DNA from 2 places in the Kitasatospora sp. NA04385 genome. Region 2 is predicted to be linked to the other one. Evidence: riboswitches for the same ligand, from Rfam matches in the RefSeq annotation. Region 2 holds a riboswitch; the other holds the start of a gene.
The links. Region 2 has a riboswitch for S-adenosylmethionine ahead of HUT16_RS09385 (aminotransferase class V-fold PLP-dependent enzyme). Riboswitches for the same ligand answer to the same signal wherever they lie in the genome.
Positions count from the first base shown of each region.

Region 1: linked by a shared signal. The riboswitch ahead of thrC (threonine synthase) and the one ahead of HUT16_RS09385 (aminotransferase class V-fold PLP-dependent enzyme) in region 2 are both predicted to bind S-adenosylmethionine.

Region 1 is NZ_CP054919.1:4,507,842-4,514,533, forward strand. It holds gene HUT16_RS20220 (trehalose-6-phosphate synthase) at 1-710, opposite strand, end outside; gene HUT16_RS20225 (hypothetical protein) at 782-1,252, opposite strand; gene HUT16_RS20230 (glucosyl-3-phosphoglycerate synthase) at 1,278-2,276, opposite strand; SAM riboswitch class I at 2,415-2,542, shown strand; gene thrC (threonine synthase) at 2,560-3,837, shown strand; gene HUT16_RS20240 (MoaD/ThiS family protein) at 3,895-4,173, shown strand; gene HUT16_RS20245 (cold-shock protein) at 4,753-4,959, shown strand; gene groL (chaperonin GroEL) at 5,281-6,692, shown strand, end outside.
Region 2 is NZ_CP054919.1:2,155,290-2,161,981, reverse strand. It holds gene HUT16_RS09400 (heme-copper oxidase subunit III) at 1-264, opposite strand, end outside; gene HUT16_RS09395 (hypothetical protein) at 569-994, shown strand; gene trpD (anthranilate phosphoribosyltransferase) at 1,125-2,198, shown strand; SAM riboswitch class IV at 2,307-2,424, shown strand; gene HUT16_RS09385 (aminotransferase class V-fold PLP-dependent enzyme) at 2,472-3,836, shown strand; gene HUT16_RS09380 (Lrp/AsnC ligand binding domain-containing protein) at 3,861-4,142, opposite strand; gene HUT16_RS09375 (rhomboid family intramembrane serine protease) at 4,139-4,942, opposite strand; gene HUT16_RS09370 (hypothetical protein) at 5,092-5,358, shown strand; gene HUT16_RS09365 (NYN domain-containing protein) at 5,540-6,692, shown strand, end outside.

The sequences.
Region 1 (6,692 bases), 2.4 Mb from region 2:
GCCGCGCAGCAGTCGGCGAAGGCGAGGGCCCAGCGGCGGGTGAGGAAGGCGGCCCGGTCGGCGCCGAGGATGCCCTCCAGGACGGCCGCGGCGACGTCGTCGGGCAGCAGCCGGTAGTAGTCCGGCGGGGCCCAGGGAGTGTGCGAGAAGTGGCCGATCCGCAGGTCGGGGCGGAGTTCGCGGAGCAGCGCGGGGGCCAGCGAGAGGTGGTAGTCCTGCACCAGGACGGCGGCGCCGGGGGCGGCCTCGGCGGCGAGCGCCTCGGCGAAGGCGGTGTTGTAGGCGGTGTAGGCGGCCCACTCGGTGCGGAAACCGGCGTCGAAGGCGGGCTGCAGGGGCGTCTGGTAGAGCAGGTGGTGGACGAACCAGAGGGTCGAGTTGGCGACGCCGTTGTAGGCGCGGGCGAAGGTCTCCGGATCGATGTCCAGCATCCGGACGGCCTGTCCGCCGACGTCGTGCCCGGCCCGGTCGAGCCGCCCCTCGGGGGCCTGCCGGGCGGCGGTGCGGTCGGCGTCGGAGAGCGCGGCGCAGACCCAGACCGCGTTCGGGTCGTCGATCGCGGACAGCCCGGAGACCAGGCCGCCGCCGCCTCTGCGGAGGGTCAGCGTGCCGTCGTCCTCCGAGCGGAAGGACACCGGCCCGCGGTTGGAGGCCACCAGGATCGGGGCGGCTCCGGACTGCTGGGGGCGTTCGGACACGTGATCGGCCATACAGCCAACCTTGCCGTGCGACCAGCGGACCAAACCACTCGGCGCGGCCCGCGCCGGGTGAACTCTCGGGGTCAGCCGCCGGTCACGGAGCCGATCGGCGGCCCGGAGTCGCGGGCCGGGAGGAAGCCGGGCAGCCAGGGCGGGCGGCCGTCGGGGCAGTTCGCGGGCAGGTAGAACCCGTGCGGCGGGGTCAGGTTGCGCTCCAGGTCGACGGCGGCGACGGTGAGGGCCGCCAGCAGGGCGGCGCAGGCCGCGGCGAGCGCGGGGGTGAGGAGGTCGGGGGAGCGGCGGGTGAGGCACCGGGCCAGCAGGACGGCGGCGGGCGGCAGCAGCAGGTAGCCGAAGGCGTACGGGCTGAGCACGTCGAACCGGGGGTCGTCGGTCAGGTCGTGGGCGACCTGCCGGGCCACGCCCGCGCAGTCGGACCAGGTGTCCTCGATCAGCCCCAGCACCCGGGTCTCGACCAGGAACCCCAGGACGGGCGCGAGGAGCAGGGCGAGGCAGCCGACGCCGGGGCGCCCGGGGCGCGGGGTGGGTTCCACGCCGGGACGGACGCGGGGCGGCGGCTCAGCGGTTGCGGTACTCGGGGACGGTGGCCATCGGGGGGCGTTCGGTGGCGGGGACGGGGTGGGTGCGGGGGGTGAAGCCCCCGGGGGTGCGGGTGTACTGGGTGAGCAGCGGGCGGACCAGGTCCGGGTCGGCCTTGAGGCGGTGGGTGCGGTCCAGGCGCTCCAGGGCGGTGCGGTAGATGGTGGCGGCCATCCGGCCGAGGGCCTGGCCGTCCTGGTGCCGGTGGTGCCGCACGCCGACGTCGACCTGGGCCAGCGCGTCCAGCCCGGCCAGCTCCAGGGCGTCGACCAGCAGGCCCAGCTCGACCCCGTAGCCGGTCGGGAAGGGCAGCCGCTCCAGCAGGCCGCGGCGGGCCGCGTACTCGCCGCCGAGCGGCTGGACGAAGCCGGCCAGCTGCGGCCAGTGCAGGTTGAGCAGCGGGCGGGCGACCAGTTCGGTGACCCGGCCGCCGCCGGCCGGGACGACGGTGCCGTCGGCCTCGAAGGGGCGGTCGTACATGGCCTTGACCAGGTGCAGGTCCGGGTCGGTGAGCAGCGGGCCGACGATGCCGGAGACGAACGCCGGGTCGAACTCGCGCAGGTCGGCGTCGACGAAGCAGACGATCGCGCCGCTGGTGGCGAGCAGCGAGCGCCACAGCACCTCGCCCTTGCCGGGTTCGGCGGGCAGCCGGGGCAGGATGTCGTCCCGGTGCACCACCCGGGCGCCGGCGGCGGCCGCGGCGGCGGCGGTGCCGTCCTGCGAGCCGGAGTCGACCACCACCAGTTCGTCCACCAGGGGGACGCGTTCGACCAGCTCGGTGCGGATCGCGGTGACGATCTCGCCGACGGTGGACTCCTCGTCCAGGGCGGGCAGCACCACGCTGACGGTGCCGGCCGGGCCGGCGGCGCGTTTGGCCTCCAGCAGCAGGTCGAGCGGCCGGTCGGCGGCCGTCCACGAACGGCGGCGCAGCCAGTCGGCCGCCTCCGGCAGTACCCCGGGCTCGGGCTGCTCCGGCAAGTCTCGCTCCCTGTCTCGGTTCGTCTCGGGTGTCGGACGCGGGGGTCGGTCCGCACGGGCCTTCGGATACAGTCTTCGTATTGCAGGCGCGCCTTCGCACGCGGGGGTCGCTCGCAGCGTACGACCACAACTTCACAGAGCTCATCCAGAGGGACTGAGGGAACGGCCCGTCGAAGTCCCGGCAACCCTCCCGCGCGGCCAGCAGGCCCGGCGGGACAGGTGCCAATTCCGTCCCGGACGCGACCGCGATCCGGGGAAGATGAGGAGAAAGGGCCTCGCCACCATGGCTGTTGACACCGCCGCATCCACCGTCGACCTCGGTCCCGCGACCGCGCTGTCCTGTCGCGAGTGCGGTGCGCGTTCCCCGCTCGGTCCGGACTTCGCCTGTCTCGAGTGCTTCGGTCCGCTGGAGATCGCCTACGACTACCAGGGCTACGACGCCGAGGAGCTGCGCAAGCGGATCGAGGCCGGCCCGGCGTCGATCTGGCGCTACGCCCCGCTGCTGCCCGTCCCGGCCGACGTGGCCGGCAAGCCGAACCTGAACCCGGGCTGGACCCCGCTGGTCAAGGCCGACAACCTGGGCCGCGAGCTGGGCTTCACCGCGCAGCTGCACATCAAGGACGACTCGGGCAACCCGACCCACTCCTTCAAGGACCGGGTGGTGGCCTGCGCGATCGAGGCCGCCCGCGCCTTCGAGTTCACCACGCTGTCCTGCTCCTCCACCGGCAACCTGGCCGGCGCGGTGGGCGCCGCGGCCGCCCGGGCCGGCTTCAAGTCCTGCGTGTTCATCCCGCACGACCTGGAGCAGGGCAAGGTCGTGATGGCCGGGGTGTACGGCGGCGAGCTGGTCGGCATCGACGGCAACTACGACGACGTGAACCGCTTCTGCTCCGAGCTGATCGGCGACCCGGCCGGCGAGGGCTGGGGCTTCGTGAACGTCAACCTGCGCCCGTACTACGGCGAGGGCTCCAAGACCCTGGCGTTCGAGATCTGCGAGCAGCTCGGCTGGCGGCTGCCCGACCAGCTCGTCATCCCGATCGCCTCCGGCTCCCAGCTCACCAAGATCGACAAGGGCCTGCAGGAGCTGATCAAGCTCGGCCTGGTCGAGGACAAGCCGTACAAGATCTTCGGCGCCCAGGCCGAGGGCTGCTCCCCGGTCTCCGCCGCCTTCAAGGCCGGCCGCGACGTGATCAAGCCGGTCAAGCCGGACACCATCGCCAAGTCGCTGGCGATCGGCAACCCGGCCGACGGCCCGTACGTGCTGGACATCGCCCGCCGCACCGGCGGTGCGGTCGAGGACGTCACCGACGTCGAGGTGGTCGAGGCGATCAAGCTGCTGGCCCGCACCGAGGGCATCTTCGCCGAGACCGCGGGCGGCGTGACCGTCGGCGTGCTGAAGAAGCTGGTCGAGACCGGTCAGCTGGACCCGGCCAAGGAGACCGTCGCGATCAACACCGGCGACGGCCTCAAGACCCTCGACGCGGTCGCCGACGCCGGTATGACCGCGGTGATCCGCCCGACGCTGGAGTCCTTCCGCGCCGCCGGCCTCGCCACCGCCTGACACCCAGCCGCAGGACACCCCCAGCCGCAGGACACCCCACGCCCCGAGGAGCACCGCATGAGCGCCACCGTCCGCATCCCGACCATCCTGCGCACCTACACCGGCGGCGCCGCCGAGGTGACCGCCGAGGGCGCCACCCTGTCCGCCGTCATCGCGGACCTGGAGGCGAACCACGCCGGCATCGCCGCCCGCCTGCTGGACGACACCGGCAAGCTGCGCCGCTTCGTCAACGTGTACGTGAACGACGACGACGTGCGTTTCGCCGACGGCCTGGAGACCGAGATCAAGGACGGCGCCTCGGTGTCGATCATTCCGGCGGTGGCCGGCGGCTGCTGACCGCCCCGCATTACCGCGACCGCCGTTCGGTTCGGAATTCAATTGTCCGGACCGGGCGGCGGTTTCGTGCGTACCGGGGACAATGCCCGCGCACCTGCGGCTTTCCCTCCGGGCGGGGCGCCGCAATTCGGCCGGGAGCCGGGGAGTAGAGTCTCGGTCGGGGCCGTTCCCCTCCGCGGCCCGGTTCAATCCTCGTTTTCCGCACCGCGCCCCGCCCGTGCAGGACCCCGTTCCGTCCCGCGCGCTGAGACGGGTACCGGGCCGCCCGCCGTACGTCGCCGCCCGCGGCCGCCCGTTCTGTCAGGCCGCCGTCAGAATTGTGGCGGCGTTTTGCGGTACCCCGTCCGTTATGTCCGGTGGCAATTGTCGGACGGTGCGCCTTTCGCCCCGCGATATCCCCCGACCGGCCCGGACTTTCCCCGGAAATTGGGCCTGTTGCACAGGGCGCATATCCGGATACATTCAGCCGCGACAGAGGCTGCGCCGTACGGGGGGGAGTCCCCAGGCCGGTCTTCCAGACCTCCGGGTCCGCGTCCCGCGGATCTCTGAAGGGCCAGCACAGCACAAGGGGAGTTCGGAATGGCTCAGGGCACCGTCAAGTGGTTCAACGCCGAGAAGGGCTACGGCTTCATCGCGGTCGACGGTGGAGCGGACGTGTTCGTCCACTACAGCGCGATCCAGATGGACGGCTACCGCACCCTGGAAGAGGGCCAGCGGGTCGAGTTCGAGATCTCGCAGGGTCAGAAGGGTCCGCAGGCCGACATGGTCCGCGCCGCCGGCGCCTGAGGCACCGGCTGACCGCACGACCCCGCACAGACGCACAGACAGGCCCGCCCCGACGCGACGGCGTCCGGGGCGGGCCTGTCGGCTTTCCCCGGCGGCCCCGCGGTTTCCCGCCGGGGCCGCCGCCGGAGCCCCCATGGGCTTGCACTCGCCACCCCAGAGTGCTAATCATTGGCGTTAGCACTCACAGTGTGAGAGTGACAAACGGACCGGGCCGGTGAGGCCCCGGAAGCGGTAGGGGAAGGGACCCCCGCTCTCCTGGGCCGTCCGTCGCGGGCACCCCTTGGTCCGAGCAGTCGACCGTGTCCCGGAGGACCACTTCTGATGGCCAAGATCATCGCCTTTGACGAGGAAGCCCGCCGCGGCCTTGAGCGTGGCATGAACCAGCTTGCCGACGCCGTGAAGGTCACGCTCGGCCCCAAGGGTCGCAACGTCGTCCTGGAGAAGAAGTGGGGCGCCCCCACGATCACCAACGACGGTGTCTCCATCGCCAAGGAGATCGAGCTCGAGGACCCGTACGAGAAGATCGGCGCCGAGCTGGTCAAGGAGGTCGCCAAGAAGACCGACGACGTCGCGGGTGACGGCACCACCACCGCCACCGTGCTGGCCCAGGCGCTCGTCCGCGAGGGTCTGCGCAACGTCGCCGCCGGCGCCAACCCGATGGCCCTCAAGCGCGGCATCGAGAAGGCCGTCGCCGCCGTCTCCGACCAGCTGCTGGCCCAGGCCAAGGACGTGGAGACCAAGGAGCAGATCGCCTCCACCGCCTCCATCTCGGCCGCCGACACCCAGATCGGCGAGCTCATCGCCGAGGCCATGGACAAGGTCGGCAAGGAAGGCGTCATCACCGTCGAGGAGAGCAACACCTTCGGCCTGGAGCTCGAGCTCACCGAGGGCATGCGCTTCGACAAGGGCTACATCTCCGCCTACTTCGCCACCGACCTGGAGCGCATGGAGGCGAGCTTCGAGGACCCGTACATCCTCATCGCCAACTCCAAGATCTCCTCGGTCAAGGACCTCCTCCCGCTGCTGGAGAAGGTCATGCAGAGCGGCAAGCCGCTCGTCATCATCGCCGAGGACGTGGAGGGCGAGGCCCTCTCGACCCTGGTCGTGAACAAGATCCGCGGCACCTTCAAGTCCGTCGCCGTCAAGGCCCCGGGCTTCGGCGACCGCCGCAAGGCCATGCTCGGCGACATCGCCATCCTGACCGGCGGCACCGTGATCTCCGAGGAGGTCGGCCTCAAGCTGGAGAACGCCGGCGTCGACCTGCTCGGCACCGCCCGCAAGGTCGTCATCACCAAGGACGAGACCACCATCGTCGACGGCGGCGGCGACAGCGACCAGGTCGCCGGCCGGGTCAACCAGATCCGCGCCGAGATCGAGAACTCCGACTCGGACTACGACCGCGAGAAGCTCCAGGAGCGCCTCGCCAAGCTGGCCGGCGGCGTGGCCGTCATCAAGGCCGGCGCGGCCACCGAGGTCGAGCTCAAGGAGCGCAAGCACCGCATCGAGGACGCGGTGCGCAACGCCAAGGCCGCCGTCGAGGAGGGCATCGTCGCCGGTGGCGGCGTCGCCCTGCTGCAGGCCGGTGTCGCGTTCGACAAGCTGGAGCTGGAGGGCGACGAGGCCACCGGTGCCAACATCGTCCGGGTGGCCCTGGAGGCCCCGATCAAGCAGATCGCGACCAACGCCGGCCTCGAGGGCGGCGTCGTGGTCGAGAAGGTCCGCAACCTGCCCGC
Region 2 (6,692 bases):
GCCGAGCTGGCAGGTGAGCGAGGAGAGCACCAGGATCGTGGTGTTGACCGAGGAGAACGGCACGTTGAGGGCATGGGCCTTCTCGTGCCAGAACTCGGCGCCCTTGACCGAGCGGAGGGTGAAGTACATCGCGAACAGGGCCGCGAAGAACATCAGCTCCGAGCTCAGCCAGACAATGGTTCCGACGCTGACCAGGTTCGGCCTGTTGACCGCTCCGTGCGCGTGTCCGGTTTCTGTTGCTGTTGCTGTCGCCACGACGGACATTATGTCGGTCCCTTATTCCGTCTTCACGCCGGGGGGTCTCCCTCGGAGTGTCCGGTGCGTGAGGTATGCCCGCCTCGCGCACCGCCCGTTTTCTGACGGTTGTTCGACCGGGTGAGCGCACTGCGCCGGGGGAGTGAGTCCCGGGCGCGGCGGCTTGAGCGAGATCGCGTCGGGGTCTCCGCAGGAAGCGCGCGCGGGAGTAGCATCCGTCCAAGGACGTGGCCCGGGTCACACTGGGCCGTTCGGTCGGGGCCGCCCGGCACGGGCACACATATAAGAGGACGAGCACCAGGAAGCAGGGGCCATGGCGCAGCACTCCGACGAGACGCTCACCGTTCTCGTCTACAGCGACGACCGCAACACCCGTGAGCAGGTGACCCTCGCCCTCGGCCGGCGGCCCGCCGCGGACGTCCCCGCCCTCGAGTACCTGGAGTGCGCCACCGCCCCCGCGGTGCTGCGCGCGCTGGAGAAGGGCGGCATCGACCTCTGCGTGCTGGACGGCGAGGCCGTCCCGGCGGGCGGGCTGGGCCTCACCCGGCAGCTGAAGGACGAGATCTACGGCTGCCCGCCGGTCCTGGTCGTCATCGGTCGGCCGCAGGACTCCTGGCTCGCCGCCTGGAGCCGGGCCGACGCCGCGATCTCGCACCCCGTCGACCCGGTCGCCCTGGCCGACGCCGCGGTCACCCTGCTGCGGGCCCGGCTGGCCCGGCGGGCGCCCGCCGGGCGCTGACCGTCCCGCCGGTGCGTCTCAACTGGAGAGAAGGGGACGGCAACCCCGGGCGGCCGTCCCCGCTCGCTCGATAGGCTGACGTCGTTTCTTCGGGATTCCTCCGGGACGATGACGAGAGCTGGAGTCAGCCATGGTGAACGCGCACTCTGCGAACGGCGGTAGCGACCCCGCGCAGGTGGTCCGCACCTGGCCGGACCTGCTGAGCTCGCTGCTGGGGGGCAACGACCTGTCCCAGGCCGACACCGCGTGGGCGATGGACCGCATCATGAGCGGCGAGGCCAGCCCCGTGCAGGTGGCCGGCTTCCTGATCGCCATGCGCGGCAAGGGCGAGACGGTCGAGGAGATCGCCGGCCTGGTCGAGGCGATGTACGCGCACGCGCTCCCGCTGGACGTCCCCGGCCCCGCGGTGGACATCGTCGGCACCGGCGGCGACCGGGCCAAGACGGTCAACATCTCCACCATGTCCGCGGTGGTGGCGGCCGCCGCCGGCGCGAAGGTCGTCAAGCACGGCAACCGGGCCTCCTCCTCCGCCTCCGGCTCCTCCGACGTGCTCGGGCGGCTCGGCGTCAACCTGGAGCTCTCCGCGGAGCGGGTCGCGGCGGTGGCCGAGGAGGTCGGCCTGACCTTCTGCTTCGCCGCGAAGTTCCACCCCTCGATGCGGCACACCGCGCAGGCGCGCGCCGAACTGGCCGTCCCCACGGTCTTCAACATCCTCGGCCCGCTCACCAACCCGGCCCGGGTCACCTCGCACGCCGTCGGCTGCTTCGACACCCGGCTGGCCGGGCTGATCGCCGGCGTGCTGGCCCGGCGCGGCGCGCAGGGCCTGGTCTTCCGCGGCGACGACGGGCTCGACGAGCTGACCGTCACCACGACCTCGCACGTGTGGGTGATCCGCGGCGGCGAGGTGACGGAGACCGCGTTCGACCCGCGGGACGTCGGGATCGAGCTGGTCGGCATCGAGGCGCTGCGCGGCGCCGACCCCGAGTACAACGCGGACGTCGCCCGCCGGGTGCTGAACGGCGAGCGCGGGCCGGTGCGGGACGCCGTCGTGCTGAACGGCGCGGCCGCGCTGGTCGCGCTGGAGCTGGGGGAGGCCCCGCTCACCGAGCAGATCGCGGCGGCGATGGTGCGGACGGCGGCGGCGATCGACTCCGGGGCGGCGGGGGAACTGCTCAAGCGCTGGGCGGAGGCGACGCAGGCGTAGGGAAGCACTGCCGGGGGGGCCGGGCGGCGCCTCCCGCGCCGCCCGGATTCCGTCTCGGGATGCGGACGGGTGTTGAGACGGGGACGGTGTCGTGTAGTGTCTTCGCCAGGTCATGAGTGACAGCGCGAAGCCCCAGCTGGCTGTCCGGCAACCCTCCGTCCGTGGCGGGGTGCCCTGGGTGAGGACCGGGCTGCGCGGCGACAGGTCCGCGTGGCAAGCGCGGACTTCCGGTGTCGCTCCTCCGGGGTCCTTACCCCGTGGAGGAGTGCACCCATGTCTGTGAACACCGAGATCTGCGAGCCGCTGGCCGTGCTGGGCGCGGACGTCGAGGTTCCGCTCGCCTCCGGGGACAAGGTCGGCTACGCGGCGCTGGACTACGCGGCGAGCGCCCCGGCGCTGAAGCGGGTGTGGGACGACGTCGCGGCGTACGCGCCGTACTACGGGTCGGTGCACCGGGGGGCCGGGTACCTGTCGCAGCTGTCGACGGACCTGTTCGAGCAGAGCCGCCGGACCGTCGCCGGGTTCCTGGACCTGCGGGACGGGGACCAGGTGGTCTTCACCCGGGCGACCACCGACTCGCTGAACCTGCTGGCGGGCGCGGTGCCGGCCGGCACCGAGGTGTTCGCGTTCGAGACCGAGCACCACGCCTCGCTGCTGCCGTGGCGGCGCGAGGGCCTGTCGGTGCGCTACCTGCGGGCGCCGCGTTCGCACGCGGAGGCGGTGGCGGCGCTGGAGGAGGCGCTGCTGGGCGCGGCCGAGGGCCCGAAGCTGTTCTGCGTGACCGGCGCGTCGAACGTCACCGGCGAGCTGTGGCCGATCAGGGAGCTGACCGCGGTCGCGCACCGGTACGGCGCCCGGGTGGTGCTGGACGCCGCCCAACTGGCGCCCCACCACCGGGTCTCGGTGCGGGAGTTGGACGTCGACTGGGTGGCGTTCTCCGGGCACAAGCTGTACGCGCCGTTCGGCGCCGGCGTGCTGGCGGGCCGCGCGGACTGGCTGGACGCGGCCGAGCCGTACCTGGCGGGCGGCGGCGCCAGCCGGACGGTGGCCCGCGAGCTGGACGGCTCGGTCGCGGTGCAGTGGCACACCGGCCCGGCGCGGCACGAGGCCGGTTCGCCGAACGTGATCGGCGCGTACGCCATCGCCTCGGCCTGCCGGGCGCTGGACGAGGCGGGCTTCGAGGCGCTGGAGGCCCGGGAGCGGGCACTGGTGGCCAAGCTGACCGAGGGCCTGGCGCGGATCCCCGAGGTGCGGGTGCTCAGCCTGTTCGGCGAGGGCTCCGACCGGGTCGGCGTGGTGTCGTTCGTGGTGCGCGGTTGGAACAGCTCGCACTTCTCGGCCGCGCTGTCCGCCGAGTACGGCATCGGCGTCCGGGACGGGCTGTTCTGCGCGCACCCGCTGGTGCGCACCCTGCTCGGCGGTGACGAGGAGGCGGCTCCGGGCGAGTGCGGGGCGCCGGAGTCCTCGCTGCCGGGGGAGCGCAGCCTGAACGCGATCCGGGTCAGCTTCGGCGCCGGGACCCCGGTCGAGCACCTCGACCGGTTCCTGGCCGCCGTCCGCGAGCTGGTCAGCGACGGTGCGAAGTGGAGCTACCGCAACGAGGGCGGCCGCTGCGTCGTCGACACCGAGCAGCGCTGAGGCCCAGCCGGGCAGCGTTGAGGCTCAGCCGTCCAGGCCGAGCGAGAACGCGGCCTCCAGGTCGTGCTGGGAGTAGGTGCGGAAGGCGATGTGGGTCTCGGTGTTCGTCACGCCCGGGACCTTGTTGAGGCGGCCGGGGATCACCTCGGCCAGGTCCTCGTGGCCGCGCACCCGGACCATCGCGACCAGGTCGTAGGTGCCGGTGACCGAGTAGACCTCGCTGACGCCCTCGATGGCGGCGATGGCCTCCGCGATCTCGGGGATCCGGTCGACGTCGGTGTTGATGAGGACGATCGCGGTGATCACTGAGCAACTCCTGTTCGAGAAGGTGCGCCCAGGGTATCGCCCGCCGGACGGGCGGCCCAGGCGAACAACCAGCCCGTCACGAAGCCGATCACGTGCACCAGGTAGGCCACCCCGTCGCCGCCGGAGGTGACCGACCAGAACTGCAGGACGAACCACAGGCCGAGCACCAGCCAGGCCGGGAAGCGCAGCGGCAGGAACAGCAGCAGCGGCACCAGCGCGGTCACCCGGGCCCGCGGGTGCAGCCGCAGGAACGCCCCCAGCACCCCGGCGATCGCGCCGGACGCGCCGACCAGCGCCCGCACCGCGTCCGGGGTGCCCGACTCGGCCAGCGCGTAGCCGTAGGTGGCCAGGACGCCGATCGCCAGGTAGCCGACCAGGAAGCGCACCCGGCCCAGCCGGGCCTCCACCGCCGGGCCGAAGACGAACAGGAACAGCAGGTTGCCGATCAGGTGCAGCCAGCCCGCGTGGACGAACAGCGCCGTCACCGCCGACAGCTCGGGGATCTTGCCGGGGGTGGCCGGCAGCACGCAGCCGGGCGCGGCCGGGGGCAGCGCGGAGAGCTGGGCGGCCGTCAGGGGGCGGCCGTCCAGCAGCTCGGCGGGGACGGCGCCCCAGCGGTGCTCGTAGCGCTGCTCGGCGCAGGCGCGCGCGTCGCCGCTGCCGTACAGCGGGTTCAGGCCGGCCGGGCCGACCAGCATGACCAGGGCGGCCAGCGCGATCAGCAGGTACGTGGCGGCCGGGGTGCGGGCGGCCCGCTCGGCCGCCGGCGAACCGGCCCGGGCGGGGGCGGAGAGCACCATGCCGGTCAGCATTCCTCGGGGGCGCACCCGCGACACCGGGCGCTGCTCCGGCCGGGTGAGCGTCCGGGCTGTGGACCGGTGATCCGCCCGCCCGGCCCCAGGCAATAGGCTGGAGGCCCGGAACCGGGACCAGCCGAGAGGGACCACTCATGAGCATTGCCGCGCCGACCGCCGAGACCCGCTGGCGCTGCACCCTGTGCGGCAACCTGACCCGCTTCGACGTCACCCGTTCGTCCCGGGTGACCGACTTCCTGCACTTCGACCTCTCCGGCGAGTCCAAGGTCGAGGAGACCCAGGTGCTGGCCGAGACCATCGAGTCGGTGCGCTGCCGCTGGTGCAACGCCGTGGACCAGGTCGAGCTGGTGGCCCGTCCGGGCGCCGAGGAGGCCCCGGAGGGCGACGCCCAGCAGGGCTGACGCGACTTCGACCGCCCCGCGTTCCCGTCCGCCCCGGACGGGGGCGCGGGGCGGACTCGTCGGCGGGGTGCTGTCGGTGCGGCACGGTAGACGGGACAATTGGCAGCAGCGGCGGACACCAACGCCCCGCCCGGCACCCGCCGGAGGGGCCCGCCCGGGATCAGGATCGGAGCCGAGGACAGTGGCGGAGGCAGCGAACGCGCCCGCGGACACGGACGGGACCGCGCCCGCCCCGGCCCCGGAGCCGCACGGCGGCACGGAGACGGCCGGACGCCCCCTGCCGGAGGGCGTGCGCCGACGGGTGGTCGGCATCGCCTCGGACGCGCTCGGCGGCATCGCGGCCGGCGAACTGCCCGCCTCGCTGCGCCCGTACGCCAAGTTCACCCCGGCCCGGCGGGCCAAGTACGCGGCGACCGCGCTGGCCGCCGCGCTGGAGTCGGACCCGGCCTTCCGGGTCCGGATAGCCGAGCGGCTGCGGCTGGGCCAGCCCGACCTGGTGCAGGCGCTGGAGGCGGGCACCGCCCCGGCCGCCGCCGACCCGATGGACGTCGCGGCCGCCGCCTACCTGGTGCGCCCGTCCGGCTGGGCCCGGCTGGTGGAGGAGGCCGGCGAGGAGGCCGAGCGGGTCGACGCCGAGGGCGCGGCCGCCGAGGCGGCCCGGCTGGCCGAGCGGCTCCAGGGGGAGCTGGCGGAGGCCCGGGCGGGCGCCCGGGCCGAGCTGGAGCGGCACCGGGCCGAGGCCGAGGGGGTGCGCAAGGAGGCGGAGTCGCTGCGCAAGAAGGTCCGCTCGCTGGAGGCGGACACCCGCCGGGCGCAGGCCGAGAGCCGACGGCTGGCCGGGGAGCTGGAGGCGGCCCGGGCCGCCGCGGCCGTCGAGCGCAGCGCCGCCGAGGGCGAGGCCAGGCGGCTGCGGCACCGGGTCGCCGAGCTGGAGGCCGCGGTGGAGAGCGGGCGGCGCACCGCCCGCGAGGGCCGCAGCGTCGAGGACATGCGGCTGCGGCTGCTGCTGGACACCGTGCTGCAGTCCGCCCAGGGCCTGCAGCGGGAGCTGGCGCTGCCGGTGACGGCGCTGCGCCCGGCCGACCTGGTGGAGGCGGTGGAGCCCGGTTCGGCCTCGCCGCACGACGTGGCCCGGCGCGGCCTGGCCGAGGACGACCCGGCGCTGCTGGACCAGCTGCTGGCCATCCCGCAGGTGCACCTGGTGGTGGACGGCTACAACGTGACCAAGACCGGCTACCCCCAACTGCCGCTGGAGCAGCAGCGATTGCGGCTGCTGGGCGGGCTGGCCATGCTGGCCCAGCGCACCCAGGCCGAGGTGACCTGCGTCTTCGACG